4 regions of the Rhizobium sp. AC44/96 genome follow, and region 4 is predicted to be linked to each of the others. Evidence: predicted binding sites of a transcription regulator. Region 4 holds the regulator's gene; each other region holds the start of a gene.
The links. Region 4 encodes LexA, which represses DNA repair genes until DNA is damaged. Its sites were predicted from a motif close to TGTTCNNNNTGTGTTCNG; they were not measured.

Region 1: a site for LexA is predicted at 4,444-4,461, ahead of uvrA (excinuclease ABC subunit UvrA). Genes of this name have one in related genera too.
Region 2: a site for LexA is predicted at 5,777-5,794, ahead of A6U87_RS02600 (PA0069 family radical SAM protein). Genes of this name have one in related genera too.
Region 3: a site for LexA is predicted at 6,143-6,160, ahead of A6U87_RS09185 (2'-5' RNA ligase family protein). Genes of this name have one in related genera too.

The regions. Positions count from the first base shown of each region.
Region 1 is NZ_LXKO01000037.1:139,327-146,699, reverse strand. It holds gene A6U87_RS24500 (NAD(P)H-hydrate dehydratase) at 1-8, shown strand, start outside; gene A6U87_RS24495 (DUF72 domain-containing protein) at 15-821, opposite strand; gene A6U87_RS24490 (hypothetical protein) at 818-1,081, opposite strand; gene A6U87_RS30735 (DUF4258 domain-containing protein) at 1,118-1,384, opposite strand; gene uvrA (excinuclease ABC subunit UvrA) at 1,402-4,323, opposite strand; gene A6U87_RS24475 (single-stranded DNA-binding protein) at 4,574-5,116, shown strand; gene A6U87_RS24470 (MarC family protein) at 5,178-5,819, opposite strand; gene gyrA (DNA gyrase subunit A) at 6,045-7,373, shown strand, end outside.
Region 2 is NZ_LXKO01000001.1:536,664-544,036, forward strand. It holds gene A6U87_RS02565 (AtpZ/AtpI family protein) at 251-595, shown strand; gene A6U87_RS02570 (F0F1 ATP synthase subunit A) at 670-1,422, shown strand; gene A6U87_RS02575 (F0F1 ATP synthase subunit C) at 1,491-1,718, shown strand; gene A6U87_RS02580 (F0F1 ATP synthase subunit B) at 1,797-2,435, shown strand; gene A6U87_RS02585 (F0F1 ATP synthase subunit B) at 2,438-2,929, shown strand; gene A6U87_RS02590 (aminoglycoside phosphotransferase family protein) at 3,009-3,764, shown strand; gene A6U87_RS02595 (ribonuclease HII) at 3,772-4,440, opposite strand; gene A6U87_RS02600 (PA0069 family radical SAM protein) at 4,552-5,709, opposite strand; gene A6U87_RS02605 (glycosyl transferase) at 5,848-6,366, shown strand; gene moaB (molybdenum cofactor biosynthesis protein B) at 6,384-6,938, opposite strand; gene A6U87_RS02615 (4-(cytidine 5'-diphospho)-2-C-methyl-D-erythritol kinase) at 6,938-7,373, opposite strand, start outside.
Region 3 is NZ_LXKO01000008.1:302-7,674, reverse strand. It holds gene xseA (exodeoxyribonuclease VII large subunit) at 1-130, shown strand, start outside; gene A6U87_RS09220 (NAD(P)H-dependent oxidoreductase) at 140-730, shown strand; gene A6U87_RS09215 (MarR family winged helix-turn-helix transcriptional regulator) at 731-1,213, opposite strand; gene A6U87_RS09210 (EamA family transporter) at 1,309-2,220, shown strand; gene A6U87_RS09205 (aminopeptidase) at 2,168-3,421, opposite strand; gene ybaK (Cys-tRNA(Pro) deacylase) at 3,495-3,968, opposite strand; gene A6U87_RS09195 (ArsC family reductase) at 3,972-4,322, opposite strand; gene A6U87_RS09190 (succinylglutamate desuccinylase/aspartoacylase family protein) at 4,323-5,381, opposite strand; gene A6U87_RS09185 (2'-5' RNA ligase family protein) at 5,447-6,082, opposite strand; gene A6U87_RS09180 (glycosyltransferase) at 6,188-7,373, shown strand, end outside.
Region 4 is NZ_LXKO01000039.1:243,350-250,722, reverse strand. It holds gene pdhA (pyruvate dehydrogenase (acetyl-transferring) E1 component subunit alpha) at 1-74, opposite strand, end outside; gene A6U87_RS26695 (septum formation initiator family protein) at 221-541, opposite strand; gene eno (phosphopyruvate hydratase) at 679-1,953, opposite strand; gene kdsA (3-deoxy-8-phosphooctulonate synthase) at 2,095-2,937, opposite strand; gene A6U87_RS26680 (VOC family protein) at 2,934-3,818, opposite strand; gene lexA (transcriptional repressor LexA) at 4,021-4,746, shown strand; gene A6U87_RS26670 (ComEC/Rec2 family competence protein) at 4,727-6,976, opposite strand.

The sequences.
Region 1 (7,373 bases), on a different contig from region 4:
CGCTTTGAGGGGCGCTAGCCGGAGACTGCTTCCTGCAGCGCGATCGCACCAAATGGTGCATTGACCTTGCCCTCGTGAATCATGAAGGCGAAGACGTCGCGCGGTTCCTGCTTCACCGTGCGGTTAGCGTCGATCAACGGCAGGTCATCCGGCACCTTGCCGGCAGCCCATGTCTCCAGCCGTTTTGCCCAGGCTTTCAAATCACTCGGCGGGTAGCAGGTCTTGATTTCGTCCGAGCCTTTCTGCAGCCGCGCATAGACGAAATCGGCCGTGACGTCGGCGACCATCGGATAGTCGAAATGCTCTGCGCAGACCGGCGCAACGCCGTATTTCGCGAGCAGCGCGACGAACTCCGGCACCTTGAAGGAATCGTGGCGGACCTCGACGACGTGCTTCAGCGGCAGGCCGTCCTGCTTGCTTGGCAGGAGCTTGAGGAAGCTCTCGAAATCGTCCGGCTCGAACTTCTTGGTCGGCGCAAACTGCCAGAGGATAGGCCCGAGATGAGGACCGAGTTCGACAATGCCCTGGCCGAGAAAGCGCTCGACCGATTCACCGGCTTCCGCGAGGATCTTGCGATTGGTGCTGAAGCGGCTGGCCTTCAGTGAAAATATGAAGCCCTCGGGCACATCGGCCGCCCACTTGGCAAAGGTTTCCGGCTTCTGGGAGCTGTAATAAGTTCCGTTGACCTCGATGACTTTCAGCTGACGGCTGGCATAGTGCAGCTCGTCCTTCTGCTTGAGGTCTGAGGGAAAGAAGTGGTTGCGCCACGGCTCGAACGTCCAGCCGCCGATGCCGACGCGAATAGTGCCGGATTTTGTCATGAGTTGAATCCATCCTGTTCGTTTTCGCCAAAACCGCTTTTCGAATAGTCAGCCTCGTGCGGCACCAGCCGAAAAACGCGGGCATCCTTCTCTGCACGTTCGAAATCGCGATCACGAAGAGCGCGGCGTACGCGATCCAGCTTGCGGATATCCTCCGGGCTTACCGTCGGAGACCATTCACCACCGTCGTCGTGAAGCTCCACAACGACCTCAGCGGCAAATTCCCCTTCACGAATGAGCTGCGACGCCTGTCTCGTCATTGCGGCTTCCTCCTGGTGAAATCGTCATTCCAGCGATCAGGATCGGGAATGTAGGCGGTAATCAAGACGGCCGGCTAAGTCGCACCGGCAGGGGATGCCCCAAAGCAGATGAATGGGTCCTCCCCGCTCGTCTGTCTGGAGGACCAAAACGCATGGTCCCTTATGATACTGCGGATACTCTTCCACGGGGACAGCGGAAGATATTCCTGTGACCAACGGTTCGATCAGCAGATCGTCGTTCAACAGCTCCTTCAGTGCGTGCGCAGATATCCTGAACTTGTCGTCAGCGATCAGCGCGCGCACCGTGGAGAGGATATCGCTCACTCCGCCGCCTGGACCTTCTTCACCGGCCGCCGTTCCAGCAACTCCTTGAGGAACTGACCGGTATAGGAGCGCTTCTCCTTGACGATTGCCTCGGGTGTTCCCGATGCAACAATCTCGCCACCGCCATCGCCACCTTCTGGTCCGAAATCGAGGACCCAGTCGGCCGTCTTGATGACCTCGAGGTTGTGCTCGATGACCACGACGGAATTGCCCTGATTGACGAGTTCATGCAGCATCTCGAGCAGCTTGGCGACGTCGTGGAAGTGCAAGCCTGTCGTCGGCTCATCGAGGATGTAAAGCGTGCGCCCGGTCGAACGCTTCGACAGCTCCTTGGCTAGCTTGACGCGCTGGGCCTCGCCGCCCGACAGCGTGTTCGCCTGCTGGCCGACCTTGATATAGCCGAGGCCCACGTCCTTCAGCGCCTGCAGCTTGTCGCGCACGGCAGGGACGGCTGCGAAGAAGTCGACGCCTTCCTCGACGGTCATGTCGAGCACGTCCGCGATCGATTTCTGCTTGAAGGTGACGTCGAGCGTTTCGCGGTTGTAGCGCTTGCCGTGGCAGACGTCGCAAGTGACGTAGACGTCGGGCAGGAAGTGCATCTCGATCTTGATGACGCCGTCGCCTTGGCACGCCTCGCAGCGGCCGCCCTTGACGTTGAAGGAGAAGCGGCCTGGCTGGTAGCCACGCGCCTTGGCTTCCGGCAAGCCGGCGAACCAGTCGCGGATCGGCGTGAAGGCGCCGGTATAGGTTGCCGGGTTGGAGCGCGGCGTGCGGCCGATCGGCGACTGATCGATGTCGATGACCTTGTCGATGTGCTCGAAGCCGTCGATGCGGTCGTGATCAGCAGGGATTTCGCGCGCGCCCATGACACGACGGGCCGCGGACTTGTAGAGCGTCTCGATCAGGAAGGTGGACTTGCCGCCACCGGACACACCCGTGACCGCGGTGAAGACGCCGAGCGGAATCGATGCCGTGACGTTCTTCAGGTTGTTGCCGCGGGCACCGACGACCTTGATTTCCTTACCCTTCTTTACCTTACGGCGTTCGTCGGGAACGGGCACGCCAAGCTCGCCCGACAGGTATTTACCGGTCAGTGACTTTGGGTTGGCCATGATATCCTGCGGCGTGCCATGGGCGATGACCTCACCGCCATGAATGCCGGCCGCCGGCCCGATGTCGACGACGTCGTCGGCCGTCAGGATAGCGTCTTCGTCATGCTCGACGACGATAACCGTGTTGCCGATGTCGCGCAGGTGCTTCAGCGTCTCCAGCAGGCGGGCATTGTCTCGCTGGTGCAGGCCGATTGACGGCTCGTCGAGCACGTAGAGAACGCCGGTCAGGCCTGACCCGATCTGCGAGGCGAGGCGGATACGCTGGCTCTCGCCGCCCGACAGCGTGCCGGAATTACGCGATAGGCTCAGATATTCGAGGCCGACATCGTTGAGGAAGCGCAGGCGGTCCCTGATTTCCTTGAGGATCCGGACGGCGATCTCGTTTTGCTTGGCGTTGAAACTGCCAGGCAGTGTTTCGAACCAGTCGCGGGCGACGCGGATCGACATGTCGGTGACTTGGCCGATATGCAGCTTGTTGACCTTCACGGCTAGCGCTTCAGGCTTCAGACGGAAGCCGTTGCAGGACGGGCAGGGTGCCGCCGACATGTAGCGCTCGATTTCCTCGCGCGCCCAGGCGCTGTCGGTTTCCTTCCAGCGGCGCTCAAGGTTGGTGATGATGCCTTCGAAGTTCTTGTGCGTGGTGTAGGAGCGCGCACCGTCGGCATAATGGAACTCGATCTTCTCGTCCGTCCCGTTGAGGATGACGTCCTGCGCTGTTGCCGAGAGGTCGTTCCAGCGAGCGCCGAGCTTGAAGCCGAAATGCTTGCCGAGTGCTTCGAGCGTCTGGTTGTAATAGGGAGACGACGATTTGGCCCACGGGGCAATCGCGCCGTCGCGCAATGTCCGTTCGGGTTCCGGCACGATCAGGTTGGCGTCGATCTTCTGCTGGGCGCCGAGGCCGTCGCAGGTCGGGCAGGCACCGGCCGGATTGTTGAACGAGAACAGTCGCGGCTCGATTTCCGAAATCGTGAAGCCGGAGACGGGGCAGGCGAATTTTTCGGAAAACAGCACGCGCTCATGCGTTTCGTTGAGCGACTTGTTGGCCGAGCCGCCGGCGGCGGTTTCCTCCGGTGGCAGCGGCTTGTCGGCGAATTCGGCGATCGCGAGGCCGTCGGCGAGCTTCAGCGAGGTCTCCAGGCTGTCGGCGAGGCGCGCCGAGACATCGGCGCGCACGACGACGCGGTCGACGACGATATCAATGTCGTGCTTGTACTTCTTGTCGAGCGCGGGCGCATCGGCGATCTCGTAGAACTGGCCATCGATCTTGACGCGCTGGAAGCCCTTCTTCATGAGCTCCGCGAGTTCCTTCTTGTACTCGCCCTTGCGGCCGCGCACGAGCGGCGCGAGGATGAAGAGGCGCGTGCCTTCCTCGAAGGCGAGGATGCGATCGACCATCTGGCTGACGGTCTGGCTCTCGATCGGCAGGCCGGTGGCCGGCGAATAGGGGACGCCGACGCGGGCGAAGAGCAGGCGCATATAGTCGTAGATTTCGGTGACGGTACCGACCGTCGAGCGCGGGTTGCGCGAGGTCGTCTTCTGCTCGATCGAGATCGCCGGCGAGAGGCCGTCGATCTGGTCGACATCTGGCTTCTGCATCATTTCGAGGAACTGGCGGGCATAGGCCGACAGGCTCTCGACGTAGCGGCGCTGGCCCTCGGCATAGATGGTGTCGAAGGCGAGCGAGGATTTGCCCGATCCCGACAGCCCCGTCATGACGATAAGCTTGTTGCGCGGCAGATCGAGGTCGATGCCCTTCAGATTGTGCTCGCGCGCGCCACGGATTGAAATCGTCTTCAGTTCGCTCATCGTCTTCTGCTTCTGTGCTGGAACAAGCCCCTTATTTAGTGATGCCGACTGGCGAGTCGAGGCTGAATGTCCATCTGGTGCAAGGTTTTCGATTCGGTTGACAGGATCATAGGGATTAAATAGAACAAATAAAGAACAAAATTCCTTGTGGATGAACCGGCAATGGACGCCCATAGGCGGCGCGCTATAGTTTAAGGTACATCGATTATTTCAAGCGCCGCCGGGCAGGGCGGCAGGTAGGGTGAAAAGTATGGCTGGCAGCGTAAACAAGGTAATTCTGATCGGAAACGTGGGCGCTGACCCCGAAATCCGGCGCACGCAGGATGGCCGGCCGATCGCCAACCTTCGTATCGCGACGTCCGATACGTGGCGCGACCGCAACTCCGGCGAACGCCGCGAGAAGACGGAATGGCACAATGTCGTCGTCTTCAACGAAGGTCTCTGCAAGGTCGTCGAGCAGTATGTGAAGAAGGGCGCCAAGCTCTATATCGAAGGCGCGCTGCAGACCCGCAAGTGGCAGGACCAGCAGGGTCAGGACCGCTATTCCACGGAAGTGGTGCTGCAGGGCTTCGGCTCGACGCTGACCATGCTCGACGGGCGCGGCGAAGGCGGCGGTGCAAGCTCCGGCTTCGGCGGCGGTGGTCGCAGCAACAACAGCAATGACTACGGTGGTGGCAGTGGTGGTGGCTACGGTGACGACTACGGCGCGCCGTCGCAATCGTCGGGCCGTGGTGGCGCGTCCTCCGGCGGCGGCAACTTCTCGCGCGATCTCGACGACGATATCCCGTTCTGATCGGACGTTCGCATCAAGCTTTGAGACGGCGCGCCTTGGGTGCGCCGTTTTCGTTTTGAGGTCAGACCGGCGGGGCGAGGTTCATCACCGACTTGACGCCGTCGACGACAAACTGCGTCGCCAGAGCGGCCAGGATGACGCCGAGCAGGCGGGTCAGGATCGCCCGGCCGGTAACGCCGAGGAAGCGGTCGAGCCTGTCTGCGATGAGAAGCGCCAGGAACAGGAGCATCAGGCTGGCGGCAATGACCATGATCAGCTGCGCCCGCTCGAAGGACGTCTGCATAGAGCCTGCTATCAGGATGGTCGCGGAGATGGCGCCAGGGCCTGAAATCAGCGGTATGGCCAGCGGAAACACCGAGATGTTGTGGATGTGGTCGATGGTGATGGCTGCCGTGCTGGTCTTTTCCTTTCGGTCCTGACGCTTCTCGAAGACCATCTCGAAGGCAATCCAGAAAAGCAGCAGCCCGCCGGCGATGCGGAACGCGCCGATCGAAATGCCGAGCACACCAAGCACGCTGGAGCCGAACAGGGCAAAGACCGCCAGGATGATGAAGGCGATGACCGAACCGCGGATCGCGACCTGTTTGCGCTGGCTCCGGCTCATGCCTGTCGTCAGGCCCAGAAAGATCGGCGCAAGCCCCGGCGGATCGATGGTCACCAGCAGTGTGGTGAAGGCGTTGATCAATTGGTCCGCGCTTGCCATCGTGTCTCCCTGAGCCCATATAACGCCACGGTTCCGAGCGATTGTGATGCGGAGAAATGGATTTGGCAAACAGCTCCGCTCGCATGACGTGAGGACGGCCGCAAAACCCTTGTTTTGCCCTCATAAGACCGCAAAAGACTGTTCAAAACCCTTGGCAAAATTGGCGTACTAACAGCCTTTCCGCTATAAATCTTCAAGTGATTCTAGAAGAGATCGTGATCCGTTTTGACTGAGCAAACACCCCCCGGCGGCGGGAAGCTCCCGCCAGGCATCGAGCCCATCTCCATTATGGAGGAAATGCAGCGGTCGTATCTCGATTACGCGATGAGCGTTATCGTCAGCCGCGCTTTGCCCGATGTGCGCGACGGCCTCAAGCCTGTGCATCGGCGCATCCTCTACGGCATGTCGGAACTCGGCATCGACTGGAACAAGAAATACGTCAAATGCGCCCGCGTTACCGGGGACGTGATGGGTAAATACCATCCGCACGGCAACTCGGCGATTTACGACGCTCTTGCCCGTATGGCGCAGGACTGGTCTCTTCGCCTGCCGCTGATCGACGGCCAGGGCAACTTCGGCTCCGTTGACGGCGATCCGCCGGCGGCTGAACGCTACACCGAATGCCGCCTGGAAAAGGCCGCGCATTCGCTGCTCGACGATCTCGACAAGGAAACGGTCGATTTCCGCGACAACTACGACGGCACGCTATCCGAGCCCGTGGTCGTTCCCGCGAAATTCCCGAACCTCCTGGTCAACGGGGCAGGCGGTATCGCCGTCGGTATGGCGACGAACATTCCGCCGCACAATCTCGTCGAAGTCATCAACGGTTGCGTGGCGCTGATCGACAATCCGGCAATTGAACTGCCGGAGATCATGGAAATCATCCCGGGCCCCGACTTCCCGACGGGCGCCAAGATCCTCGGTCGTTCGGGCATTCGCTCGGCCTATGAAACCGGCCGCGGCTCCGTCATCATGCGTGGCGTCGCGACCATCGAGCCGATGCGCGGCGATCGCGAGCAGATCATCATCACCGAGATCCCGTATCAGGTGAACAAGTCGACGATGATCGAGAAGATGGCCGAACTGGTGCGCGACAAGCGTATCGAGGGCATCTCCGACCTTCGCGACGAATCCGACCGCCAGGGCTACCGCGTCGTCGTCGAGCTGAAGCGCGACGCCAACGCCGACGTGATCCTGAACCAGCTTTACCGTTACACGCCGCTGCAGACCTCCTTCGGCTGCAACATGGTGGCGCTGAACGGCGGCAAGCCGGAGCAGCTGACGCTGCTCGACATGCTGCGCGCATTCGTTTCGTTCCGCGAGGAAGTTGTTAGCCGGAGAACGAAATTCCTTCTCCGCAAGGCTCGCGAACGCGCTCACGTCTTGGTCGGTCTGGCCATTGCTGTTGCCAATATCGACGAAGTCATCCGGGTTATCCGGCAGGCTCCGGATCCGCAGTCGGCCCGCGAAGAGCTGATGACGCGCCGCTGGCCGGCGCATGACGTCGAAAGCCTGATCCGCCTGATCGACGATCCGCGCCACCGCATCAACGAG
Region 2 (7,373 bases), on a different contig from region 4:
GGATCGCCTCGCCTCAAAGCGGATTCTTTCGGTCGATTTTGGCTCCAGTCTGCCAAATCAATCTAAGTATATGTTTTTCAGTGATTATTTTAAGGCTGGACATAAGTCCCCCACGCCTTGACTATGCTTTTTGCTAAAACTATGTTGCGCGCGACTTCAGAACGGGCCGAAAGGTTCTCGAACCCTTGGGGTCGTTGTCCTGAAACCGGGGTAGCGGGATCGCGGACAGCGGCAAGCGGAGGAGAGCACCATGACGGATGACCGCGAGGAAGGTCTGGAAGAGCGCCGGGCGCAGTTGGGAGCAAAGCTCGCAACCAAGCGCATCGAGGCGGGGAAGGACGAGGCCGACGAGGCCCGCGCCGAAGTGAGTCGAAAGGGCTATGCCCAGGCGATGAAGCTTTCGAGCGAGTTCATTTCCGCCATCGTTGTCGGTGCCGTTCTTGGCTACCTCGTCGACCGTTTTGTCGGCACGGCGCCTTGGGGATTGATGATTCTTCTTCTTCTTGGATTCGGTGCTGGCGTGTTGAACGTCCTGAGGGCGGCTGGAAAGGTTTCAAGACCCGACCCTGCTGATCGTGGGCGAGACAATAAATAGGGGCAGAGCGCGCAGGCGTTCGATCCAGTGCAATGATCCCGTGTTACGCGGGCCAAAGATAGAGAGAACAAGCGGTGTCCAACGATCCGACCCATCAGTTCCTGATCCAGAAGATTGTGCCGATCGAAGTCGGCGGGATTGATTTCTCGTTTACGAACGCATCGCTTTTCATGGTTGCATCCGCAGCCGTTGCCGCAGGTTTTCTGTATTTCTCGACGTCCAACCGCGCCATCGTTCCGGGCCGGTCGCAGTCGGTCGCCGAAATGTCTTATGAATTCATCGCAAAGATGCTTCAGGAAGGCGCCGGCACCAAGGGGATGAAGTTCTTCCCTCTGGTCTTCTCGCTCTTCATGTTCGTGCTGACGGCCAACCTGCTCGGCATGTTCCCATACTTCTTCACCATCACCAGCCAGATCATCGTCACCTTTGCTCTTGCTTTGCTCGTTATCGGCACGGTTCTGGTCTATGGTTTCTACAAGCACGGCTTCCACTTCCTGAATGTCTTCGTCCCGCAAGGCGTTCCCGGCATTCTTCTGCCGCTGGTCGTGGCGATTGAAATCATCTCGTTCCTCTCGCGTCCGATTTCGCTCTCCGTTCGTCTTTTCGCCAACATGCTGGCTGGTCACATCACCCTTAAAGTGTTCGCAGGCTTCGTTGCCTCGCTCGGAGCGCTGGGTGCGGTCGGTATCGGTGGCGCCATTCTCCCACTCATCATGACGGTCGCCCTGACCGGTCTAGAGTTCCTCGTCGCCTTCCTCCAGGCTTACGTCTTTGCGGTACTGACTTGCATGTACCTCAACGACGCGATCCATCCGGGTGGCCACTAAGGGATACCGACGTTGACGCCTGTGGGCGTCAGTCAATTCGCCGCAACACCATTTCAAAGGAGTTCAACATGGACGCGGAAGCAGCAAAGTTCATCGGTGCAGGCCTCGCTTGCTTCGGTATGGCCGGTACGGCTCTTGGCCTTGGCAACATCTTCGGCAGCTATCTTTCGGGCGCTCTGCGCAACCCGTCTGCCGCTGACAGCCAGTTCGGCCGTCTGGTATTCGGCTTCGCCGTTACGGAAGCTCTGGGCATCTTCTCGCTGCTCGTCGCTCTCCTTCTGCTGTTCGCCGTTTAATTTCGGCGCACTGAAGGATCACGGCCTGCGAACAGCGAGCCGTGATCCTTTGTATTTGCAGTACACCTGGAGGTGAGCATGTTTTTTGTGACCCCGGCTTACGCTGAAGAAGCCCCGGCGGGAACCGCAGAAACTGGTGCAGCGACCGGTACAGACGCGCATGCTGCCCCGGCCGCAGGCGAGGTCCATACCGAGACCGGCGTGCCAGCCGAACACCATGGCGGTGTGTTTCCGCCTTTCGATTCGACGACTTACGCATCGCAGCTCCTGTGGCTGGCGATCACGTTTGTTGTCTTCTTCGTGCTCATGCAAAAGGTCATCGCGCCGCGCATTGGCGCTATCCTGGAGCAGCGCCACACGCGCATCGCACAGGATCTGGATGAAGCTGGCCGTCTGAAGGCAGAAGCCGACGCCGACGTGGCAGCCTATGAAGCCGAACTCGCAGCAGCCCGCGCGAAGGCAAACACGATCGGCTCGGCCGCTCGTGACGCTGCCAAGGCAAAGGCCGAGGCTGATCGCCGGGCAGTTGAAGCAAGCCTTGCTGAAAAGCTGAAGGCTGCCGAAGGCCGCATCGCCGACATCAAGGCGAAGGCTTTCGCTGACGTCGGCACGATCGCCGAAGAAACCGCAACAGCCGTTGTCGAGCAGCTGATTGGTGGCACCGCCGCCAAGACTGACGTCGCCGCTGCCGTTGCAGAAGCCAAGAAGGAGGCTTGATCGTGGAATTTGCATTGGACGCAACATTCTTCGCCTTTGTCGGTCTCGTCCTCTTCCTGGCGCTGGTCGTATATCTGAAGGTTCCGGGTATGATGGCAAAGTCGCTCGACGACCGCGCCGATCAGATCCGCAATGAGCTGGCGGAAGCCAAGCGTCTGCGCGAAGAGGCACAGCACCTGCTGGCCGAATACCAGCGCAAGCGCAAGGAAGCCGAAGCGGAAGCCGCACACATCGTGGCTGCTGCCGAGCGCGAAGCCGACATGCTGACTGCCGAAGCCAAGAAGAAGACGGAAGAATTCGTCGCAAACCGCACCGCGGTTTCCGAGCAGAAGATCAAGCAGGCCGAAGCCGATGCAATGAAGGCGGTTCGTTCCGCTGCCGTTGACCTCGCGATCGCGGCTGCCGAGACCGTCCTCTCCAAGAAGGCCGATGCGAAGGTTCAGTCCGAACTCTTCAGCGACGCCATCAGCCAGGCAAAGAGCCGCCTCAACTAAGTTGAGCGGACAGCTTTCGAAAGGCCCCGCATTGCGGGGCTTTTTTGTTTGTGCAGAGATGTGTGTAGGGGAGGCGCAGATGATCGAGGAGGCCGGCGATGGGCCATTTATCCGCGACGGACTGGTCTGGCGCCGTACGCGCCCCTGGAGCGCAAACGTGCATCTGCTGCTCGCGCACCTGCATGCAAAGGGCTTTGACGCTGCGCCTCGCCCTGCAGGTTGCGATCGCGAATGGGAGCGCGTCACATTTCTGGACGGCAGGACAGCAGACCTGGATCTGGACCAGGATGCGCGCAGCGACCGCGCCCTGACGTCGGCAGCGCGCCTCCTGCGCCGCTATCACGATTGCACCGTGGACTTTGCCGCCGCGCACGCCGGCGCGGTTTGGCAGCTGCCCGCTCAAATACCATTCGAGATCATCTGCCACGGCGATTTCGCGCCCTACAATGTCGTCTTCGCCGGCCAGGAGGTGAGCGGGATCATCGATTTCGAGACCGCCCATCCGGGGCCGCGACAGTGGGACCTTGCCTATGCCGTCTATCGCTGGGCGCCGCTCTCGCTGACCGCTCCGGCTGAATTGTCGGCAACCGACATCGAGATCAGGCGCGTACGGCGTTTTCTCGACGCCTATGGGCTGGCCAATGGTCTGCGAGCCGACGTCATCGATATGGTCATCGAACGGCTGGAAGCGCTGGTCGCTTTCATGGAACGCCAGGCTGCGGGCGGATCAGAAAAGTACCGCGCTCATATCAAGGCCGGGCACGATGAGCTCTATCGCGCTGATATCGCCTATATCAGGCGCCAGAAAGCGGTGATCATTGCGGCGATCGGCTGAGCAAGGCCTACTCGCCGACGAGCTCGGTGCGCCTTAGCGGCCGAAAGGTCATGCGATGCAGCGAGCACGGGCCATGGGTCTCGATGCCGGCGCGATGCTGGGCTGTACCGTAGCCCGCGTGGGCGGCGAAGCCATAGGCAGGAAAGATGATATGGGCGCGGGCCATCATCCGGTCGCGCGTTACCTTGGCGACGATCGATGCTGCTGCGATGGAAACGGAACGCGCATCACCTTTGACCACGGCCTGGCCGGGGCAGTCGAGACCAAGCGGTACATCGAGGCCGTCGGTGAGCACATAGCTTGCCGGGATCGCCAGCCCCCGGATGGCGCGTCGCATCGCATCCAGGCTGGCCTTGCGGATATCCGTCGCATCGATGCGCGTCGCGCTGGACGAGGCAATTGAAACAGTGGCCGTTGCCAGAATCTGCTCGAAAAGCTCTTCCCGCTTCTGGGCGGACAGTTGTTTCGAATCGTTCAATCCGTCTGGAATCCGTTTCGGATCGAGGATCACCGCGGCGGCGACGACAGGCCCGGCCAGAGGTCCGCGTCCGGCCTCGTCCGCACCGGCAACCGGCCAATGCCCAGCCTTGCGCGCCTTCTGCTCCAGCCGGAAATCCGGCACGAGCGGGACGTCTTCGAAAAGCATAGGAGAATCGGGTGGCGTGCGACGTTTCATGCGGCAGAACTTCGCACGCCAACCCGACTTCCTGCAAGTCCCCGGATCAGGGCGGCGGGCCGGGGACCTGGATGCGGACGGGCAGGGGAGCCATCCGCAAAGCTGAATTCATCAGAGCAGCGACAACTGAACTCCGCTGCCATCCGGCGGGACAAAGAGATCGTCACGCAGCGGCATGCTTCGCCTCGTCATGCCGAGCCGCTTCGTCGCCATCTCGAAACGGCGAGCGATCTGCCAGGCGTACGGGCCTGCGCCCTTCATACGTTTGCCGAACTCCGCGTCGTAATCCTTGCCCCCGCGCATCGACCGCACCAGGGACATGACATGGCGGTAGCGGTCCGGATAGTTCTGCAGCAGCCAATCCCGAAAGAGCGGCGAGACCTCCAGCGGCAGACGCAGGATGACATAGCCCGCCTCCAGCGCACCCGCCGCCCGTGAGGCTTCGAGAATGCGTTCCAGTTCGTGATCGTTGAGCGCCGGGATCATTGGCGCGGCCATCACCGAGGTCGGAATGCCAGCCTCGCTGAGAAGCTTCACTGCCTCCAGTCGCCGTGACGGCGTCGAAGCGCGCGGCTCCATCGTCCGCGCCAGCTTGCGGTCGAGCGTCGTGATCGACAGCGACACACGCACCAGGTTCTTGTCGGCCATCTTCTTGAGAATGTCGACGTCGCGCAGGATCAGCGCCGACTTGGTGACGATCGAAACCGGATGGTTGGCCTTCTCAAGCACATCAAGGATCTGCCGCATGATGCGCCATTCCTTTTCGATCGGCTGATAAGGATCGGTATTGGTGCCGATGGCGATGACACGCGGCTTGTATCCGGGTTTTGCCAGTTCGCGTTCGAGAAGCTTGGCAGCATCCGGCTTGGCAAACAGCTTCGCCTCGAAGTCGAGACCGGCGGACAGCCCCATATAGGCGTGGGTCGGCCGGGCGAAACAGTAGATGCAGCCGTGTTCGCAGCCACGATAGGGATTGATCGAACGATCGAACGGAATGTCCGGCGACTCGTTGCGCGTGATTGCCGTGCGCGGCTTTTCGATCTGTACCTCGGTCTTGAAGGGGGGAAGATCTTCCAGCGTCTCCCAGCCGTCGTCAAACGTTTCCCGACGCTGGGGTTCGAAGCGTCCGCCTGGGTTCAAGCCCGCTGCCCGCCCGCGACGCCGGTCCACCTCGATCCGCAGACCGGAGGCAACGAGCATTGCGTCGGCAACGTCTGCCGTATTGGCAGGCGCAAACGCGGCCTGCCCTGCAAGGGACTGTTCGTTCATCGGATTCTCCGTCGACGGAAGACTTTGCTTCCGCCCGTTTTGATGATTAAATTCCTATCGGCAAAATGAGAACAATGCAAGAACAAAATAGGGAAAGTGCCGCTGGCAATTTTTTGTGCGGCGCTTTAAGAATAGGCAATGCTGACTGTTTTACTTGAATGCCAGGATCAGGAGCCTGAACTGGCGCAGACGTTATCGGTGTTGGTTGCAGGCGCAGTGGAGGGGCTCGTCAGTGACGTCGTGGTGCTTGATCACGACTCGCGGGACGGCACGTCGAGGGTGGCCGATGCGGCCGGCTGCCGGTTCCATTCGCAGTGGGATATCAAGGATATACTGGACTCGGCCCGCGGCGAGTGGTTGTTGTTCGTGGAGCCCGGTGCGCGGCCGCAGACCGGGTGGATCGACGAAATCGCGGAGTACATGGCGCTGAACAAGCTGCCGGCGCGGTTTACGGCGTCGCGTGGTTACAGGCGTCCGTTGCTGCAGCGCATCGGCCGCGCGTCGTCTCCCCTGGAGTTTGGATTTCTCGTTCCGAAGAAGCTTGCGATCACGGCAGCAAGAAGCGGGATGCGCCTCTCCGAATTCGCGAAAGGGCAGAAGCTGCGCAAGCTGAGCAGCGAGATGATTCCGTCCTGGGTGGCCCGCGCCGCGCGATAGAAGCCGGGTGCCCGAAGCTATTTCGTTGGCGCGCCGCGTTTCAGGTGCTCATCAAGGCGCGGCATGATCTCCACGAAGTTGCAGGGCATGTGGCGATAGTCGAGCTGAGACTTCAAGATGCCGTCCCATGCATCCTTGCAGGCGCCGGGCGAACCGGGCAGCGCGAAGATGAAGGTCGCGTTGGCGACGCCGGCGGTGGCGCGCGACTGGATCGTCGAGGTGCCGATCTTCTCGTAGGATATGCGGTGGAAGACTTGCGAAAACCCGTCCATCTTCTTCTCGAACAGCGGTTCCAGCGCCTCTGGCGTGACGTCCCGGCCGGTAAAGCCGGTCCCACCTGTTGTGATCACCACGTCGATATCGTCGCGCCTGGTCCAGGCCGTCACTTGCGCTGCAATCGCCGCGACATCGTCCGGGACGATCGCGCGGTCGATGAGCGTGTGCCCCGCATCCGCGATCCGCGCGGCCAGCGTGTCGCCCGACCGGTCGTCGGCCAAGGTCCGCGTATCGGAAACGGTAAGGACCGCAATGCCGACAGGAAGAAATGGGCGGGTTTCATCAAGTCCTGCCATCACTGTTCTCCAACACGTGTCGTCGTTGCCTGGAAGTACCAGTCCGGCCGCCTGCTGTGAAGCGCGCGTGCCGCCGCCTCTGCCTCGGCCACGCTATCGAAAATGCCAAAACACGTAGCACCGGAGCCCGACATGCGCACGAACGTCGCGCCGCAGTCCTTCAGCATGGCTGACACGTCCGCAATAACCGGCAATATGGCTGTCGCAGGCTGCTCGAGGTCGTTGCGCAACGACCCGATCGCGGCGAGCCAGGAACTCCGTGAGCCGATGTCGAGCGGGGTGTTGTCCTTCGTTGCGAGCTTGCGGAAGACTTCTGGCGTCGAAACGGCTTGCAGCGGATTGGCAAGGACCATGGCAAAGGAGGGAAGGTCGCCAACCCGCACGATCGCCTCGCCGATGCCGCGCGCAATCAGCGGCTTGCTGACGAGGCACATG
Region 3 (7,373 bases), on a different contig from region 4:
TTCGATCGAATTCGCGGATGGCCAGATCGGCGCGATCACGACGGAAGGCGGACCCGCGCCGGCCACCAAGAAGCGCGTGGTGAAGGCGCCGACGGCGGGCGAGCCACCCAAGCAGGGCACTCTTTTCTAGGGGCAAGCAGTGCACATATTGCTGGTTCTCGCGCATCCGCTGGAAGACAGTTTCGCCTCCGCCGTGGCGGCCACTGCCCGCCAGGCGCTTGAAGCGCGCGGGCATAGCGTTGATCTGCTGGACCTCTATCGGGAGGATTTCGATCCGCGACTGTCGAAATCCGAAAGAGCCGGCTATTTCGACGTTCCCTATGATTGCTCGGGCGTTTCCGGCATCGTCGAGCGCCTGCGGGCGGCGGACGGACTGGTCCTGGTTTTCCCGCAATGGTGGTTCAATTTCCCGGCGGTTCTCAAGGGTTTCTTCGATCGCGTCTTCGCGCCGGGCGTCGCCTTCGAGCATGACGTCGCCGGTGGCCGCATTCTTCCACGACTGGGCAACATCAAGGTGCTGTGGGCTTTGACGACGACGGGATCGCCATGGTGGCTCGTGCATTTCTACATGGGCAATCCCGTTCGCCGGCTACTGAAGCGCGGGATTGCAAGCTTCTGCTCGAAGCGCGTGAATTTCCGCATGCTGACGCTGCACGATATGGACCGGGCGACTGCAGAAAGACGCGCCGCACACCTCGAGCGCGTCAGAGGTGCGCTGGCCGCTCTCTGACTATTCGAAGGATGCCAGGAACTTGCGCAGCAGCAGGTCGAGTTCGGCCTTGTCCTGCGAGGTGAGGCTCTGCGTCAGGCGTTGTTGATTGGCGACATGCGCGCCGACGGCAGTCTCCACCACGGCCAGCCCGTTCGGCGTTAGCGCAATCAGAACACTCCGCCTGTCGTCGGGATTGACGACGCGTTCGACGAAGCCTGCTTTCTCCAGTTGGTCGATCCGATTCGTCATTGTGCCGGAACTGACCATCGTCATGCCAAGCAGATCGCCCGGCGAGAGACGATAGGGAGCGCCTGAACGGCGGAGCGTCGCCAGTACGTCGAAGGACGAAGAGGAGAGGCTGTGCTGCTGGAGCACCTGCTCGACCTCGCGCGCCAGGTGTGTCGCCAGCCTCTTCAGGCGGCCCATGATCCCCATGGCTTCGGTGTCGAGATCGGGACGCTCCTGCTTCCACTGCAATAAGATTCGGTCAACGCGGTCCATGAATGTCTCCTGCTCCGTCACACTTAACGACTAATATCTTGACGTCAAGATAAATGGGCGTAAGCTTGAAATATCTTGACGTAGAGATTCTTGATATGAAGAAAAATACGACCTATGCTGCCGACGTCGCGGCCACCGCACTGGCTCCCGCGATCTGGGGAAGCACCTATTTTGTGACGACCACCTTCCTGCCCGCGGGCTATCCGCTCACCGTGGCCTTGCTCCGCGCACTGCCGGCGGGTCTTCTGCTGCTGGCACTTGTCCGCAAGCTGCCGCACGGCATTTGGTGGTTCAGGGCTTTCCTGCTCGGCGCGCTGAACTTCTCGTTCTTCTGGGCGATGTTGTTCGTCTCGGCATACAGGCTTCCCGGCGGCGTCGCCGCGACAGTCGGCGCCATCCAACCGTTGATCGTCATTGCCTTGTCACGCCTGTTTCTTGGCAGGCCAATTCGGCCGCTTGCGGTCGTGGCCGGGTGCATTGGCATGCTCGGCGTAGCGCTGCTGGTCTTGACGCCGAAGGCAGCCTTGGATCCGGTCGGTATCGCCGCCGGGCTGGCCGGTGCGGTCTCGATGGCGTTTGGAACGGTGCTGACGCGCCGCTGGACGCCGCCGGTGTCGAGCCTCACCTTCACCGCATGGCAGCTCACGGCCGGCGGAATCCTGTTGTTGCCGATCGCGCTGTTCGCGGAGCCGGCATTGCCGGTCCCGACCCTCGGCAATGTCCTTGGCATGGCCTATCTCGGCCTGATCGGCGCGGCCGCAACCTATCTCTTGTGGTTCCGTGGATTGGCTCGTATCGAGCCGTCGGCGGCGGCGTCGCTGGGGTTTCTAAGCCCCGTTGTCGCGACGCTGCTCGGGTGGCTGGCATTGGGCCAGAGCCTGACGCCCGCGCAGCTTTGCGGTTTCGCAATGGTGCTCGCGAGCGTCTGGCTCAGTCAGAGAACGATGATGCCGGTCAGGCCCACTCACCCTGGCGCATTACCGGAACGCGGGAGCCGTCCTGCCTGATGCCGTCGATGTCGACCTTGTTGGACCCGATCATCCAGTCGATGTGGATGAGGCTCGAATTGCCGCCCTGTGCCTGGATCTGCTCCTGGCTGAGCTTGGCGCCATCGAGGAAGCACTTCGAGTAGCACTGGCCAAGTGCGATGTGGCAGGAGGCGTTCTCGTCGAACAGCGTGTTGTAGAACAGGATGCCGCTTGCCGAGATCGGCGATGAGTGCGGCACCAGGGCGACCTCGCCAAGCCGGCGCGCGCCCTCATCGGTATCCAGTACCTTGTTCAGGACCTCCTCGCCACGCGAGGCCTTTGCCTCGACGATCCGGCCAGCTTCGAAGCGAACGCGGATATTGTCGATCAACGTTCCCTGGTGCGACAACGGCTTGGTGCTCGATACATGCCCTTCGACGCGCAAGGCATGCGGTGTCGTGAAGACCTCTTCGGTCGGGATATTGGGATTGCAGGTAATGCCGTTCTTCGCGGTGGAAGCGCCGCCGTGCCACTCGTGGCCATCGGCAAGGCCAACCTTGAGATCGGTGCCCGGACCGGTGAAATGCAGCGCTTCGAAGCGCTCGCCGTTCAGCCAGTGGGAGCGCTTGGCGAGGTTGGCATTATGTTCGGCCCAGGCCGCGATCGGATCGTCGAGGTCGACGCGGGATGCAGCAAAGATCGCCTTCGCGAGCTTCGCAACCGCGATGGGCTCGGGATCGTTTGGAAACACCAGCTTTGCCCAGGAGGGATTGGGATAAGAGACGATGTTCCAGTTGGTGTCGAAGTTGGAGATCTTTTCCAATGCCGGCTTGTAGGCGGTGGAGTTCGCCCGGTTGGCGCGGCCGACCTTGGCCGGGTCCTGCTCGGAGAGCAGCATCGGATTGTCGCCGGCGATCGCAAGCCGCGCCGTGCCGCTGGAATAGGCCTTCGCCATGCCCTCATAGAGCCAGCCCGACGCGCGGTCGAAACTCTCGTCGGAACCATACTGATAGCGGGCGAGGGTCGATTCCTCGTCGGAATAGAAGGCGGTCACGATTCCGGCGCCGGCCATATAGGCATGCTTGGTGATCAGCCGCACGAGGGGAAGGGCGACGACAGGTGCCGTCACAACAAGGTCCTGGCCCGCCTGCAGCTGCAGGCCGACCTTGACGGCCACCTCTGCCAGCTTCTCGAGCTTGACGGGATCCACGGAGTTCTGGCTCTGGGGAATGAAATTCATGATCGATCACCTCCTGATACGGACTGAACCTTAGACTTAGTGGCCTTTGCGGCGAAAATGAAGGCGCTCTCGCTCAAGCGACGAGCGGTGCCGATGTCGCTTTCAGCGCCTTCAATGCATCCTTCGGATCAAGGCGAACCTGTAGGCCGCGCTGCCCGCCGTTCATGTAGACGAGAGGCTCGGTCAGTGCCGTCTCTTCGATGGCGGTAGGAACGAGCTTCTTCTGGCCGAAGGGGCTGATGCCGCCGACATGATAGCCCGTCAGTCGCTCGGCGTCCGCCGGCTTCATCATGTTCGCAGCCTTGCCGCCGAAGGCGCTGGCAAGCTTCTTCATGCTGACCTCCCGGTCCGACGGGACCACGACACAGACCGGCTTGCCGTCGACCTCCGCCATCAGCGTTTTCAGCACCCGGTGCGGCTCCTCGCCGATCGCTTCCGCCGCCTGCAGGCCGACCCGTTCCGCGTTCGGGTCGTAATCATAGGTATGAACGGAAAAGGCCACGCCCGCCTTGCCGAGAACCTGGGTTGCGCGGGTCGTTTTCGACATGGCTCAGGACTCGAAGAAATCGGCGTAGCTGTCCGGCTTGAAGCCGATCAGAAGCTTGCCGTCGGCTTCCACGACCGGCCGCTTGATCATCGACGGCTGCTCGATCATCAGGGCGATGGCCTTGTCCCTGTCGAGATCCTGGCGCGCCGCTTCGGGAAGCTTGCGGAATGTCGTTCCGGCACGGTTCAGCACCGTCTCCCAGCCCGCTTCGGCGATCCATTTTTCCAGATGCGCGCGATCGATCCCGACGGCTTTGTAGTCGTGGAAGTCGTAAGCGACGTCGTGCTCTTCCAGCCAGCTACGGGCCTTCTTCATCGTGTCGCAATTCTTGATGCCATAGATGGTGACAGCCATTCAGTTCTCCAGCGTTCCGGCCTTGCGCAGAGCCTTGCTGGCGGCCTTGCAGGCAATCTTCATCAGGTCGGCGCGGCGGCGAACCAGCCGCGCCGAGCAGCGCGTGAGGACCAGGCCGGCTTGCGGCGCGCGCACCTCGACCGTGCCGTCGGGCATGCCGGGCCGCGTGATGATCGTCGCCAGCAGATCGCCTTCGCTGACCTGATCGCCGAGGTTGCGATGGAAGAGCACGGCGCCGGCTTCGGGCGCCCGGATCATCTCGACATTGTCGAGCGGAACGGCGGGCCCGGCAAATGGCGAAAGCGTCACCGGCACGTCGATCGCGCCACGTTTGGCGAGGAACTTGAACAGCCCTTCGGCATCCTTCTTCGCCAGGTCGGGGTAGACGTCGCGTCCGCCGCGGAGCTCGACCGTGACCGAGAGCTTGCCCGGCAGCTGCGTTCTCTTCTCACCCGCCATTTCGTGTTTCCAGGCGTAGCCGATCGCCTCTTCGAAGGCCGAACTCTCGCCGTCAGAGAGCAACACGGCTTCCATGTCGAGCGCCGATGCAAGATCGGACGCCTCGGGCCAGAAGGCGTCGTCTATATAGGCATATTGCAGCGATTCATCGTCGCAGTGCAGGTCGAGCACCAGATCGCAGCCGAGCGCCATGTGCATCAGCTGTCGCTTCAGGCGGTCGACCGCATCGTAGCGGCTGAGATTGGCAACGAGACCATCGCGCTCCTTGACCGAGATCAGCGGGAACTCGCGGTTGAAATTGGTCCGGGTGCCGAGGTCGAAACGGCCCTGAAGCTCGCCGAAATGCGATTGCGCCGCACCAACAGGATTGGCATGCGGGATGATGGTGATATCGCTGCGGATCTGGCCGACACTCTCGGCCTTGCGCAGCATCTCGCAGAGAAAATGGACGAGCGCTGTGCCCGGCAGTTCGTTGGCATGCAGGGCAGCCTGGATGTGGATCTTCGGCGCGTCAGGATCGCTGCCCTTGAAGCGCAGCACCGGAAGCCGCCACTCGATCCCTGCCGTATCGCCTGAAATGATGATCTCGGACGTATCCATTGCTGTCTCCACTGCTGCCATTGCTGCAGGAGCTTTAAGCGTGTTCCTGCTGTAGTGGCAAGCCGTCAGCCGTGGTTCTGGAGCGGCCAGCGCTCGATGTGCTCGTAGGTTTGCTCACCCGGCCGCTTGTGTAAGAGCACGAACTCCCGCGCGGGCATGACGACTGGCTTGGCAAGCACGGTCTTTGCCACCGTCTCGTCGGCGTAAAACAACGTCGCATGCGGCTGGAAATCGGCTTTCACATGCGGGTCGCAGCCGATCGCATGCATCTCGATGCCGATCCGGACATGCAATTGCCGCAGCAGTTCCCGACCGCCATTACCCGAGAGCACGATGGCGTTGCGCGACGCGGTTCTGAACGTGGCGATATGGTCGAAGCTGAGATCGAAGCGGCAGGCATCGACCGCCGACGCTGCCTGGCAAGCCGCGAAGATCATCTCGTCCTTGATCTTCTCGGCGCTGGCAACGCCATAGAGCGAAACGTGCAGCCGCTCCGGCGCCATGGGCGAGAGAAGCCCGTCGTGCTCTCTCTGCAGGCGGGTCTGTATCTTCAGGCAGGCCTGATGCGCTTCGCGATCCGGCAGGATCGCGAAAAACAGGGTTTCTTTGCCAAATCTTGACGATTTCGGGTGCATCGTGCGGCTTGCGAAATCGAAGGACGATTGCGTGTTCTGTTCGTGCATGACCAACCACCGGAGCATCCGCCCCGCCTCTGTCTATCCAGGGAACGCAGGTATGGTAGCAGGTGAATTGAGGAAAGCAAGAACAAAAGGAGAACATTCAATTTCGACGCCAGGAGTCTGTTCATGCGTATCCTGATGGCCTGCGCGGCCTTTCCGCCCTTCATCGATGGCGGCGGCCCGATTTCGGCGATGATGGTCGCCAAGCTCTTGATCGCGGCAGGCCACGATCTCGAAGTCGTCAACGTCTCGGGCGAGGACAAGCACGAGGTCTATGACGGCGTGCCCGTGCACCGCCTGAAGACGCTGAACATCGACTGGAATTACCGCCTGCCGCGACCGGGCTGGAAGAAGCTGATCTGGCACGCGCTGGAGAATTTCAATCCGCGCGCCTATCTCGTCATGCGCCGCGAAATCCGCCGGTTCAAGCCGGATATCGTGCTGACCGACAGCATCGAAAACATCAACGTCGCCACTTGGACGGCCGCCAAAAGCGTAGGCGTGCCGGCCTGCCATATCCTGCGCAGCGCCTTTCTGCTCTGCTGGAAGGCCAGCATGCGGCGCGGCGACGACAACTGCGTGCGCGCCTGTTCCTCCTGCCAGGTCTCCTCCTATGGCAAGAAATTCTTCTCGCGCTATGTCGATGCCGTGATCGGCGAGACCGATTTCATCATCGGCCGCCACACCGAGCATGATTATTTCCCCAACGCCAGCACCCACCGCGTGCCCGGCGCCGTTCCGCCCATTGCCCGCAGCGAACCGCGCAAAGCGCCGGAAGGGCCGATGCGCTTCGGCTTCATCGGCGTGCATGATCCGGTGAAGGGCCTCGATACGCTGGCCCGCGCCGCCCACCGGCTGGTCAACGACCAGAACGTCCGCTTCGTCATCGCCGGCAGCGCCAAGAGCGATTATTCGAAGTCGCTGCCGCAGAAATTTCCGGGCGAGAATACGAAGTTCCTCGGCTGGATCAAACCGGAGGATTTCTTCCCTCAGATCGATGTCCTCGTCGTCCCCTCGCTCTTCCGCGAGCCCTTCGGCCGCGTGGTGATCGAGGCCTTCGCGCAGGGCGTTCCCGTCATCGGCGCCCGCTCCGGCGGCATTCCGGAATCGATCGATCCGGGCAAGGACGGTTATCTCTTCGACCCCGGCGACGAAAAGGCGCTGGCCGCCGAGATAGCATCCATGGCGGCAAGGCCTGAGGCTATTCCCGCGTTGTCGCGCGCAGCCCTTGAGGCCGCGCGGCGTTACGAGCCGCAAAAGATCGCCGCTGGCTTCGACGCCGTCTTCGCCAAGCTGCGGCCGGATCTGGCAA
Region 4 (7,373 bases):
CCATTCGATGCCTTAGCTGCTGGTTTCGCGCTGGTCTTGCGGCTGGAAACGGTCGCGTTTTTTCGCGGCGCCATTCAACCCTCCCTATGGGTTTATCGGTTCTTAGGTGGCGCGTACCATAGGGAAGAAATTTCGCCACAGCAATGCCATAAATGCATGGCTCGTATTCGGCGTTAAACTACTGATAAATATATGCTTATTTCGATTAACTTGTTTTCGGTTAATTCGAATAATGATTGAATATGACGATCTCGTCGGCACGAGAAAAATTGAGCTGAAGACGCGCTTTTTCGTCCAGCATATCCTTGTCCATCGAGCCATCACTCAGCAGCGCAACCTGCCTCTCGAGATGCTCGCGCTTGTCTTTCAGGGTTGCCAGCTCCCTCTCCCGGGCGATGCGCGTGCGCTCAAACACCTCCGTTGCGCGCAGGCCGTAATCGCCATGGATGCAATGATAGCCGAAATAGGAGAGAAACGCGACAGTCATCGCCGGAATGACGAAACGGCCGATCTTTTTCTTCTTATGGTGCTTGGTCCACATACACGCATCTCGAAACGCATTACCCTTGCGAACGAGACTACCGGCCAGAGATTAACCGTCCGTTGACTATGAACGCGGCGCAACAAAAAACCCGCGCCGGTTAGGGCGCGGGCTCCAAATCCTTGAAATCAGACGACTTAGCCGCGAAGGATCGAACGGCCGGCGTACTGTGCCTGCGGGCCAAGGCCTTCTTCGATGCGGATCAGCTGGTTGTACTTGGCAAGACGATCCGAACGCGACAGCGAGCCGGTCTTGATCTGACCGCAGTTCGTGGCAACGGCGAGATCGGCGATCGTCGAATCTTCGGTTTCGCCCGAACGGTGCGACATGACGGCGGTGTAGGCAGCCTTGTGCGCGGTGTTGACGGCGTCGAGCGTTTCGGTCAGCGAACCGATCTGGTTGACCTTGACGAGGATCGAGTTGGCGACGCCCATCTTGATGCCGTCGCGCAGGCGAGCCGAGTTGGTGACGAAGAGATCGTCGCCGACCAGCTGAACCTTCTTGCCGGCCAGATCCGTCAGAGCCTTCCAGCCATCCCAATCGTCTTCAGCCATGCCGTCTTCGATCGAGATGATCGGATACTGGGCAGCGAGCTGCGCCAGGTATTCAGCCATGGCGCCCGGTTCCAGCGTGCGGCCTTCACCTTCGAGAACGTACTTGCCATCCTTGAAGAATTCGGTCGAGGCGCAGTCGAGGCCGAGGTGGATGTCTTCACCAGGCTTGTAGCCGGCTTTCTCGATCGACTTCATGATGAAGTCGAGGGCTTCAGGAGCGCTCTTCAGGCCCGGCGCGAAACCGCCTTCGTCACCGACGTTGGTGTTGTGGCCCTGAGCCGCGAGTTCCTTACGCAGGGTGTGGAAGACTTCCGAGCCCATGCGAACGGCTTCGCGGATCGAATCGGCGCCAACCGGCAGGATCATGAATTCCTGGAAGTCGATCGGGTTGTCGGCATGTGCGCCACCGTTGATGATGTTCATCATCGGAACCGGCAGCAGGTGCGCGGAAGCGCCACCAACGTAGCGATAGAGCGGCAGACCGGCAGCTTCGGCAGCAGCCTTGGCAACGGCGAGCGAAACGCCGAGGATGGCGTTGGCGCCGAGGCGCGACTTGTTCGGCGTGCCATCCAGTTCGATCATGATGTTGTCGATCTGGATCTGGTTTTCGGCGTCGATGCCGCCGATGGCGTCGAAGATTTCCGTGTTGGCGGCTTCGACCGCCTTTTCAACACCCTTGCCGAGGTAACGCTTGCCCCCATCGCGGAGTTCGACGGCTTCGTGCGCGCCGGTCGACGCGCCCGACGGAACAGCCGCGCGGCCCATGCTGCCATCTTCAAGATACACGTCGACTTCGACCGTGGGGTTGCCACGGCTGTCGAGAATCTCGCGGGCGATAATGTCGGTAATTGCGGTCATCGGCTTTTCCTGCTTGAGGGTGGATAAATCGTTTGAAATCCGTCTTAATCGAAGATGCGCAAATTACAATGGCGCTTTGCGCATGCTTCGCAGCGATGTTCGTGCGTGGCCTATTACACGAACATGTCAGTCTTTTGAACGTCAGCCTTTCGCGATCGCGTCGAAGGCCAGAAGCTTTTCGAGAAGCCTCGGCATATCCTTGAGATAGACCATGTTCGGACCGTCCGACGGCGCGTTGTCGGGATCTTCGTGCGTCTCGACGAACACACCGGCGACACCGACCGCAACCGCCGCGCGCGCCAGCGTCTCGACAAACTCGCGCTGGCCGCCACTCGAACCGCCCTGCCCGCCGGGTTGCTGGACCGAATGCGTGGCATCAAAAACCACAGGGGCGCCCATCGCCGCCATGATCGGCAGCGAGCGCATATCGGAGACCAGCGTGTTGTAACCGAAAGAGGCACCGCGTTCGCACAGCAGGATGTTCGGATTGCCGCTCGAATTCAACTTGTTGAGGACGTTCTTCATGTCCCAGGGTGCGAGGAACTGCCCCTTCTTCACATTGATCGTGCGACCCGTCTTGGCGGCAGCGACCAGAAGATCGGTCTGGCGGCTGAGGAAAGCCGGAATCTGCAAGATATCGACGACGGTGGCGACTTCGGTGCACTGTTCTTCGGTGTGAATGTCGGTCAGAACAGGGAAGCCATATTCCTTCTTGAGATCGGCAAAGACCTCAAGTGCCGTTTCCAGGCCGATGCCGCGCTGGGCGGAGAGCGACGTCCGGTTCGCCTTGTCGAAAGACGACTTGTAGACGAGACCGATGCCGAGCTTGTCGCAGAGTTCCTTCAGCACGCCGGCAATCATGAACGCATGATCACGGCTCTCCATCTGGCAGGGGCCGGCGATCAGCGAGAGCTTGCCGGCGTTCGAAAACACCACCTGGCTGGTACCCTGGCCGACGGTTACTTCGGAATTTGTCTGGCTCATCGTTTCTCCTCGAAGGCGAAGAGCGCGCCCTGCCCGGACGCAGCCTTCACCAGAATTCGATTGTTCTTACGCGTGTAGGTGATCCCGTTAGCAGCCAAATGCGCTTCTGTCACGGCGAGATCAGCAACCTTGTAGACAATGCCGACGCCACGCAGACCGCGATCCGCGCTGGGCGCGACGAGATCGAAATAGGCATTCAACCCATCCGCCGACAAAATGCTGATGCGGACGTTCGGGGTGGCAAGGCTGATACCAAACGCCTCCTCCCGCACCGACGCCACGCCGGAGGCAAACCGCAGGAATGTGGCAAACGCCTTGGGATCCGGTGCCGCCAGCACGATCTCGGCGATACCGGTTACGCCATTGACATGTGTCTCAAGCGCCTTGCGGTCCATGGGCAGAGGATTGATCCGCTGGCAGGTGAACAGAAAGAAATCAGGGGCGCGAAGATCGGCAGCAAAGGCAAGCCGAAAGGCTGCGGTCGTCTCGGAACCATCCGGCATCTTCATCGGTCGAGCAAATTGCAGCATTTCGCCGCCGCTTATCCTGTCAGCGTTGAAGCGGGCGTGATCGCGATCGGCATCGGCCGTGCCGAAGACGACCGCTGATAGACCGTCATCGCCGCAGCGGAAGCGAAAAGCACGATCGCGGGCAGTGAAGACATTGCCCTTCTTGACCGAGGCGTCATAGGCATCGGCGCTCGCGATACCGAGCGGCTCGAGGTATGTTTTGTCGGCGAAGAAGATGCAGGCGTTTTCGGTTCCGAACGGATGACGCGCATCCGCCGCGACGGTGAACCCAAGCTTGCCGAGACGCTCCCTGGCAAGGTCGATATTGGCGACGGGCAGCACCACGTGGTCCAGCGGATGAGCTTCACTCATGGCAGATCCTCTCCCGAAATCGCGAATGATGTGCGCTGCTAAGCGAGACAATGCAAGAGGCTACCGCCGCATAGATCGAATGAAGTGTAAAAACCGGACAATTCAGAGCCAAGTTTTACGAAAATTTAGCCACTTGCGGAACACATATGGAACATATAGTGTCTGTTCTGGCTTTGTTTCACAACCCTGGGGTCCGACTTCAATGCTCACGCGCAAGCAACAGGAACTTCTCCTCTTCATTCACGAGCGAATGAAGGAGTCGGGCGTGCCCCCGTCTTTTGATGAAATGAAGGATGCGCTCGACCTTGCGTCCAAGTCCGGCATTCACCGGCTGATCACCGCGCTAGAGGAACGCGGCTTCATTCGCCGGCTGCCAAACAGGGCACGCGCGCTCGAGGTGATCAAGCTTCCGGAGGCCTATAATCCGAGCCTTCAGCAACGACGTGGCTTCTCGCCGAGCGTCATCGAAGGGAGCCTTGGCAAGCCTCAGCTGGTCACGCCTCCGGCACCGGCCAAGCCGGCACCGAGTGCCGACAACGGCAACTCCGTTTCCGTGCCGGTCATGGGCCGGATCGCGGCGGGTGTGCCCATTTCGGCAATCCAGAATAACACGCATGACATCGTTGTCCCCGCCGACATGCTCGGCTCAGGCGAACACTATGCGCTGGAGGTCAAGGGCGACTCGATGATCGAAGCCGGTATTTTCGACGGCGATACGGTGATCATCCGCAATGGCAATACGGCCAATCCGGGCGATATCGTCGTGGCGCTGGTCGACGACGAAGAAGCGACGCTGAAACGGTTCCGCCGCAAGGGCGCATCCATTGCGCTCGAAGCGGCCAACCCCGCCTACGAGACACGCATCTTCGGACCCGATCGCGTAAAGGTTCAGGGCAAGCTGGTAGGGCTTATTCGCCGATATCACTGACGGCGACGTCAAACGTACCGCTGCGCCAATCGTAGGCGCGATGTATGCGCCATGGGCGTGATAGGCCATCGTACGTCGTTGTCAGGACTGGTGTGCCCTGCTGATCCATACAGATTTCGACCGCGCCGCTTCGACGCAAAGTTTGGCCGGTAATAAGCATTGCGCCGGACCGACATTCGCGCAGACGAATGCGGGCCGGGGTAATGACGATATCGGCGGCGTCGCAAGCCGGCCCGAGATAGGCCAAATCCTCGATGACGTTGACGATATAGCCGTTATCGAGAGTGGCAATACACCAGGCGCCTTTAACGCAGACGAAACTGTTTGCCGTGCCATTCGCCGCAGCGTTGCGCATTGTTCGAAGCACCGCTCGTCGTTCGTCAAACGACAGAGCATATGATCGATCGTTGCGCTCCTTCGTCTTCTTGGGAAGTGTGGCCTTGATGAACGCCGGAGGCTGATGCTCTTCGGCGGCGAGGGCTCGCTGCCACTGGCCGAAGATGAAATCGGGCGGTCGCTCCCGGTTGGAAGCCATGCGGGTTCCGCGCAGAATTGCCACCAGGGATCCGTCTTCCGCAACAACGACGTCAGGTGCGGGCAACGAAGGCAGCAGCGCCACCGTGAATGTCGCGATACCGACGATGGCGGCGCCCAGATAGCGCAAACGCGTTCGCAGCAAAGTAAGGACCAGAAATCCGAGAACCGCTACCGGGAAATACCAGGACGGCAGGCGCCCGATATCGACATTGCCACCCCAGGACGACACGAGCTTGGCGATCCCGATGACGACATCGAGCCCGAGGCCGGCGATCTTCCACGGCAGCACATCGAGACCGAAGGGCGTCAGCAACATCGCAAGCATGCCCATGGGCATGACAACGAAGGATATGACTGGCATCGCCATGAGATTTGCCGGCAAGCCGTACGAGCTCAGCCGATGGAAATGCTCAATCGAAAACAACGCCGTCGAGAAGCCGCCGATCATGGAAGTGAGCACGATGCCGCCGAAGAAGCGTGCGACGGCGACCACCGGCATGACCCATGGAAGCTTGAGAAAGGCGTTGTCGGTCGGCCTTCGCCCGGTCCAGATGGAATAGCCGGCGACCAGCGCCAGTGTCGCCGCAAAGGACATCTGGAAACTGGGACCCAGGACCTCCGACGGCGACAGCATCACGATCACCAGCGCCGACAAGGCGACGTTGCGAAGGCTAATCGACGGTCGATCGAACAGCACTGCAACCAGCATGATCATCATCATGATATATGCCCGCTCAGCCGACACGGCAAAGCCCGAAATCATGTAGTAGGCGGTCAACGCCAAAAGAGCGCCGGCGGCGGCGATCTTCTTCGTCGGGTAGGCTTGGGCCACCGATGGCAGGAGACTGAGCGCCATTCGAAAACCGACAAAGAAGATACCGGCGGAGAGAGCCATGTTGAGCCCCGAAATCGCAACAATGTGGGCGAGGCCGGATTGTCTTAGAGCTGCCGTCGTCTCGCGGGAGATCGCACGTCTCTCGTCGGTGACAAGCGATGCTGCAAAGGCACCGGTGTCACCGGGAAGAATGGATCGAATGCGGTCTCCAATCGTGCTTCTGAGGCCGTATAGATATTCGATCCCCTCCGCCAGAAATTGCCGCTTATCGCCGGTCTCGGGTGCCACGGTCGCTGTTGGCGCGCCATAGAAGAAACCGTTCGCGCCGACGCCGTCGAAATAGGCTCCGAACGAAAAGTCATCCAGGCCCGGCAGGGCTGGGCCGGACGGCGGGGTCAGGCGAGCACGTCCGGTCACCCACTGCCCGATTTCAAACGGCGTGGAGGCGCCGCGCGCCACGAGCGAAACACGTTCTGGAGGTCGGCCAAGTGTCGGTTCGCGGGTACCAGTAACAGCAACGATATAGCGCCACCGACCTTCTCCGTCCCCTTCCCTGCGCTCGACGCGGCCGGTGACCGTGGTCGTCACTGGCGTATCGAGCATTACTGTCCCTGCCTGCCATGTCTCGACCTGGCTCGACAGCATGCCGCACACGACAAGCAGGACCGCAAGCGCCGCCTTGCGCGCGATCGGCCGCGCAGGCCCTAATGCCAAGGCAATCACCGCGAAGACTGCCAGCCAGGCACAAAGCCGCAAGAGTGGAGGATCGGCGTCGAACTGAAACCAGGCAATCGCGCCGCTGCCGAAAAGAACCGGCGACATCAGGAAGTACCAGCCATGTTCGGCTTCCTGCGACATCGCAACGCGAACATGCGGCCAGTATCCGGAGGCTCGACCTGCAACCCGCGACCGCCAGGGTCTCAGGGATTGGGTAAGCTGGAGCTGCGTCGATTTGGCACGAAGGTCGACAGCCCCCTTGATCGGCAGGCGCGCAGATGTATCTGCGCTCTGAGCAGTCGGCATTGCCTCGATCGTTTTCAACTCCGACATGCAATTGCGCCTCGAAATAAGCCGCCATTGCAACCAGAATGCAAGCTCTTGAGCGCGAGCGCAACAATAATCGATTTAAAAGAAGAGGCTGATCAATGATCGGAAAAGACAAGGATTATCATTGGCTTCTGCTATGCGTGACGGGCATCGCTGTAGTGCTTAAAAGTTGATACTGCGATGCACAAAATGGCATCAAGAGAACTTG